Regions from separate parts of the Halobacillus sp. HZG1 genome, predicted to be linked through region 2. Evidence: predicted binding sites of a transcription regulator. Region 2 holds the regulator's gene; the other holds the start of a gene.
What was found. The regulator NrdR, encoded in region 2, represses ribonucleotide reductase genes. The targets are predictions, from matches to a motif close to AACACNATATATNGTGTT.
Positions count from the first base shown of each region.

Region 1: VKA52_RS04940 (vitamin B12-dependent ribonucleotide reductase) is a predicted target of NrdR. The motif match lies at 1,866-1,883, and genes of this name have one in related genera.

Region 1 is NZ_JAYLVQ010000037.1:6,645-10,068, reverse strand. It holds gene gcvPB (aminomethyl-transferring glycine dehydrogenase subunit GcvPB) at 1-1,132, shown strand, start outside; gene VKA52_RS04945 (rhodanese-like domain-containing protein) at 1,239-1,619, opposite strand; gene VKA52_RS04940 (vitamin B12-dependent ribonucleotide reductase) at 1,991-3,424, shown strand, end outside.
Region 2 is NZ_JAYLVQ010000026.1:33,412-36,835, reverse strand. It holds gene speD (adenosylmethionine decarboxylase) at 150-527, shown strand; gene VKA52_RS03835 (cytosolic protein) at 774-1,148, shown strand; gene nrdR (transcriptional regulator NrdR) at 1,187-1,651, shown strand; gene VKA52_RS03825 (replication initiation and membrane attachment family protein) at 1,785-3,143, shown strand; gene dnaI (primosomal protein DnaI) at 3,160-3,424, shown strand, end outside.

The DNA of each region.
Region 1 (3,424 bases), on a different contig from region 2:
GGGAGCATTACATTTAATGTACGATTTGCAGGAATCTCTGGCTGCCATTACAGGCATGGATACCGTTACCTTACAGCCGGCTGCCGGTGCTCATGGGGAATGGACGGGGTTAATGATGATCCGTGCTTACCATGAAGCAAGGGGAGAGTCAAACCGGACGAAAGTCATTGTACCGGACTCTGCTCATGGTACGAATCCTGCCTCAGCTACAGTCGCTGGTTTTGAAGCGGTAACCGTGAAGTCGGATGAGAGAGGACTTGTTGACCTGGAAGACTTAAAACGAGTAGTCGATGAACAAACGGCAGCTCTAATGCTTACCAACCCGAACACTCTTGGTTTGTTTGAAGAGGATATCGAAGAAATGGCGGCCATTGTGCATGAAGCCGGCGGAAAGCTTTATTATGATGGTGCAAACCTCAATGCCATTCTTGGTTATGCACGACCAGGGGACATGGGCTTTGACGTGGTTCACTTAAATCTTCATAAAACGTTCACAGGCCCTCACGGAGGCGGAGGACCAGGTTCAGGTCCAGTCGGAGTTACCGCTGAATTCGCTGAATATTTGCCAGCACCGATTTTGAAGAAGGAAAATGACTTGTATGTGTTTGATTATGACCGCCCACAATCAATTGGAAGAGTGAAACCTTACTATGGGAACTTTGGCATTAACGTCCGTGCCTATACGTACATCCGTACGATGGGGCCGGAAGGGTTGAAAAAAGTGAGCGAATACGCCGTCATCAATGCGAATTACATGATGCGACGCCTTCAAGAGGAATTCGATCTACCATTCGATCGTCATTGCAAGCACGAATTTATCCTGTCTGGTAAACGTCAGAAAAAGCTTGGGGTCCGCACATTGGATATGGCGAAGCGTCTTCTTGACTTCGGCTATCATCCACCGACTATTTACTTCCCGATCAATGTGGAAGAGGCTCTCATGATCGAGCCGACGGAAACGGAATCAAAAGAAACGCTGGATGATTTCATTGATCGGATGATTCAAATCGCACACGAAGCGGAGAATGATCCTGAAAAAGTTCAAGAGGCACCTCATACGACGATTGTGAGTCGTATGGATGAAACGCAAGCTGCACGGAAGCCTGTTTTAAGATATCAAAAAGAACAATAACAAAACCCGGAGTCCATCTACATATGGACTCCGGGTTTTATCTCTTAAACTCTATAGTTTAAGTGGAGAAAAGAAAATCCCGGTTCTTTGAGAACCGGGAGGGTGGTTACTTTTTCGTTTTGACTTTACCATTCCACTTTTTGAATCCACCTTCAAGCATATTGAGGTCTTCATATCCTTGCTTGTGGAGCATCATTGCGGCACGTGCGGAACGGGCGCCGCTTTGGCAGTATAGATAAACAGGTTTGTCTTTGCGGATTTCAATAAGGCGGTTTTTCATTTGAGACAATGGTATATTTCTTGCCCCAAGAATGTGGCCGCCATCAAATTCCTTCGGTTCACGAACATCAATCAACTGGGCTTTTCTGTACCCTTCGCGGAACTTGTCTTCCGGTAATGTGGTCATGATTTTTCTAGCTTTGAAGAATCTATACAAACCGAAAGCGATAATTAATAGGATCGCTGCGATTAAGATCCATAAATCCATCTTTCCATCCCCCTCATTTCTCTATTCCTCTATCTATTATAGGAGGGAATGAGGAGTATTTCAAAAAAATTTTTCCGAAACATGTGTGAAATTGTTATTTTGTCGAGGATTGTAGTAGGTGATAGGATGCAAATGATGAAAAAGCTGAAACAACCAACAAGGGAGAGGTTTTTCTTTTAATCTCTGGGATATACGTTTAATATCTCAAGATTTTCCGATTGACAAGTTTCTACATATTCGTTCAACAGCACAATATATGGTGACTGAAAATTATCACAACACAATATATTGATTATCTTTTTGCAGATGTGGTATGTTACATATATCAAATGAAAATTACTTAGTTTTTAGTTTAAAGGGAGAGATGCAAAATGCAGACGACCACCTCCATAGATGTACACACAAAAATTGATGTGCAACGCCTCAATGCAGATATAAGGCAGTTTCCACAGGTTCATGAAATTACTGAATCCATGGCAATCACACACAAAGGTGTCTCACGACTTGTGATGCTGGACAGGTATGCGTTTAAAGATACAGAAAAGTTGACTCTTGCAGAGGGTGATTTCGTAGTTCTTACAGTTAAGGACGATCCGAAGTTCCCTGCCCGTGGTTTTGGGTTTATTCATTCTATTGATTGGCAGACTCACCAGGCTATAGTAAGGGTGGAAGATGAATTCCTAAATGTTCTTGAGCATGAAGAGGAACGAAAAACAGGTTTGATCAAGCGTAGCCTTGACACGATCGATAAACCTTTGGAAGTCTACTATGAGCAGATTGCCCTTCGTAATGCTTCGGGGCTTTCTGAAGTAGAAACAGATACGGAAAAGAAACAACAAAGCTTCAATGACTTCTATGAAGAGTTATCGGAGTTGAATTTCATTCCAGCCGGACGTGTTTTGTATGGCGCAGGTTCTCAAACCGATGTCACATATTTTAATTGTTATGTGATGCCATACATTCAAGACTCTCGTGAAGGCATATCGGATCATCGTAAGCAAGTGATGGAAATTATGTCCCGTGGAGGTGGAGTGGGAACGAATGGCTCAACACTACGTCCTCGGAACACGCTGGCTAGAGGAGTAAACGGCAAATCTTCAGGTTCCGTTTCCTGGCTCGATGATATCGCTAAGCTTACACACCTTGTCGAACAAGGTGGTTCAAGACGCGGGGCGCAAATGATTATGTTATCTGACTGGCACCCTGACATTCTTGAATTTATTATTTCTAAAATGCAAAATACGCGAATTCTCCGTTTCCTCATTGAGAATACCGAAGATGAAACGATCAAACAATTGGCTAAAGATAAATTGAAATTCACCCCGCTCACAGAAACAGAGAGGGACTTGTACCAGAGTGTGGTCAATTATAAACACATCCAAGGGCAAGGAGGATTTACGGATCAAAGCATTCAAGAAGCAGAAGAAAAGCTTCACCTCGGCGGGAACTATACCGTTCATAACTCTGAATTTTTGACAGGCGCCAACATTTCTGTGTGTATCACGAATGAATTTATGGAAGCTGTGGAAAATGATGCTGCTTATGAGCTTCGTTTCCCGGATGTTGAAAATTATTCAGCTGAAGAAATGAAAATCTACAATGAAGAATGGCATCAAAGTGGAGATGTTCGTGAATGGGAGGCGCGTGGATTCGATGTGCGCACCTATCGTACAGTAAAAGCCAGCGAATTGTGGAACCTTATCAATATCTGTGCTACGTATTCGGCTGAACCAGGCATATTCTTTATTGATAATGCCAATGAGAAAACAAATGCAACAGCATATGGACAGAAGGTAGTCGCTACA
Region 2 (3,424 bases):
ATATATACTTTCTCTTGAACTTCTGAATTTCATATAAATTCATGTCTACTCAAAGGGTTAGGACCTCTCAGGACTAACTTTCCCCCGTGGTAGTTCATGGCTGTTATTTCAGAGGTATTGAAGTGAATGTACAAAGGGGGATCCTTGATATGGATACAATGGGAAGACACGTAATTGCTGAACTATGGAATTGTAATGAAGAAAAATTGAACGATATGTCGTATATAGAACAAGTTTTTGTAGATGCAGCCCTTAAAGCTGGAGCAGAAGTGCGTGAGGTTGCTTTTCACAAATTCGCGCCTCATGGAGTTAGCGGAGTGGTTATCATTTCCGAATCACACTTGACGATTCATAGCTTTCCAGAGCATGGGTATGCAAGTATTGATGTTTATACTTGCGGAGATCGTATTGATCCTAATGTCGCTGCTCAGTACATCGTCGATGCACTGGAAGCAGGTAAAAATGAAACAGTAGAAGTACCAAGAGGAATGGGGCCTGTAGAAGTACAGCAGTCTCGCGCGCTATAATAGAAAAGGAAGCCACGCAGGATCAACATGCGTGGCTTCCTTTTCTATTTATAGAGCGATATAAATGAGGATGGTGGTTGGAAAATCCTTTTTTAAAAGGGCTCTCAGAAAGAGTGCATCTAGTACCATCATGAGCCCTCTTGAATTTATCAAAGAACCTTAGGTTTCAATAATCGTTTCTTATTTTCATAAGTCATGTTAAAATAAAGGGAGATTATGTCGAATGGAATTGAAGGGGTTAGGTAAGTGAAAGCATTTATTTCCAGGTATTTCAGCAACCATTCCGAAACGAGTGAAGAGCATAAGGATTCTGCGCTTGTCACACACTATTATAAAGCTAAGCATGATGATCTTTTCCGTGCTGTTGAAGGATTGTTTTCAGCGCCTTCAGAAATTGTAGCAAGTTCTAAAGAACGTGGCGAATTGACCGTCAAATATAAAGGGAATAGACGCGCGTTTATAGTGGCGACGGTCATCATGGTCCGCCCTTTTCGAACAGCCGTTGACTTTTCTGTCACTACGGACTCAGGAGGTCCCGTTGATTTTGGACACAGCCGGAATCTAATCGTTCAGCTTTATAAAAAATTGGACAGTCAGTTCACAGCGGTGGATCCTTCCTGAGTACTGCCGAAAAGATGATGATGTGGAGTTGATCATACGTGAAGTGCCCGAATTGCCACTATAAAAGTACAAAAGTCCTTGATTCCAGGCCCATCGAAGAAGGACAGGCGATCAGACGACGCAGAGAGTGTGAACAATGCCAATTCAGGTTCACAACTTTTGAACGGATTGAAGAAGTTCCTCTGATTGTCGTGAAAAAAGAAGGCACAAGAGAAGAGTTCAGTCGTGAAAAACTGATGCGTGGACTGATTCGAGCTTGTGAAAAGAGACCTGTGGCCGCAGAGGAACTGGAACGAGTGACTATGGATATCGAAAAGGAATTAAGGAACCGTGGCGTTTCTGAAGTCATGAGTGAGGATATCGGTGAAATGGTGATGGAGCGTCTGTCTGGCATTGATGAAGTTGCTTATGTTCGTTTTGCTTCCGTATATCGACAGTTCAAGGACATCAATGTTTTCATCGACGAATTAAAAGAATTAATTAAACATGAAGACAATGAATGAGCCTGTTCCGGCTCATTTTCTTTTTCTAGGACCCTACATTTTGAAGGCCTTTTGGTTTCAGTTTTGAAATGAATGGTCTTTTTCTGATTGAAATAGAATGAATAAGCTTTAATGATTGAAGGAGGTGGAGGCGGTGAGTTACTCTATTGGCAAACTTCTCCCAGTGGACGGTTTTAAAATCATACGAAATGGAGAGCTGCCTCGAAGTTTTCATCGTTCCTTGTCACATTTATACCAGCCGATTGTTGGGAGGTTGGCGGTTTCTCTTTATCATGTTCTTATATCGGAATCGGATATGATTGAAGGGGAACAGGTACAGTCTCACCATACATTGATGTCTTACCTTTCTGCTCCCTTGGATAAAATATATGAGGCGAGGGGGAAATTGGAGGCCATCGGATTACTACGGACGTTCCGTTCGATTGATGAAGATCAGCAAGCTGTATACCTTTACTCTGTGCACCCTCCTTTTTCTCCGGAAGAGTTCTTCCTTGATGATATGCTTTCCTTGCTTCTTCATCATGAGTTGGGAAAGGAAAAGTATGAGCGCTTAAAAAGCCGGTTATTGAATACTGGGCAAACACTTGAGGGATTTACTGAAGTAACTGCGACTTTTGATGAAGTATTCCATAATAAAATGATCGAAACGGTCCAAAGAGAAACGGAAACCATTTCAAAGCAGCAAAAGCATCAGCAGGAAACCAGAGGGCCGGTAGCATCGATGGACCGAGTGGACTTTCATTGGTTGAACCATGCATTGAAGAAGCGAATGTATCCATCGGAACAAATATTAACGGGGCGAAACAAGAAGTTGATTGTCCAATTGGCCACGTTATATGACCTTTCCAACACAGAGCTTGAAAAAGCCGTCACCTGGGCCATTGATGAAAATCATTATTTAGTAGAAGAAGAGTTGAAGGCAGCTTGTCATGATTTTATGAAAGAGCAAAAAAATGACAAACAAACAGATTCGGCTCTAGATCGCAGAGAGAAAATGAAAGTAGAAAACACAACAACTCAGGGGTCAAAAGAGGATCAATTCATACAGATGCTTGAAGAAATATCCCCAAGGGAATTACTTGAAGACGTCTCCAATGGTAATCGTGCGTCTGAACAAGACCTGAAAATGATTCGTGACGTGATGACAGAACAAGGAATTGAGCCAGGGGTCATGAATGTACTCGTTCATTATGTCTTGTTAAAAACCGATATGAAATTGTCAAAGGCTTACCTTGAGAAAATTGCCAGTCACTGGGCGAGAAAAAATGTAACGACTGTAAGACAAGCGATGAACCTTGCCAAAGCTGAACATCAGAAATACCAGCAATGGGGAAAGCAGAAGTCTCAGAAGCGTAAAAACCAAAAAGAAGAAGTGATCCCAGCCTGGTTCAAACAAGAAGAAGGAAAGCCGCATGAGAAGAAAGAAGCCGTACAAGTCAATACGGATGACATAGCAGCAAGGATTAAGAAATTGACGAGCAAAGGCAATTAAAAGGGGGGATAGACCAATGGAACCTATTCAACAATCATTAAAAAAGTGGATGCGTAACAATGAACAGTTTCAAAAGCGAATGAACCACATGAAGGCGGAAGTTATGGAATCCACGGAAGTGAAGAAATTGATGCAGGAGCATGAGGAATTAACAGAGGAAGCGATTGAGAAACAGTTGATTAAACTCTATGAATACCGCACTCAATCAAAAAACTGTGAGAAATGTCCGACACGTGAAGAGTGTATCAACATCCTTCCTGGTTATGTCCCACGAGTAGAAG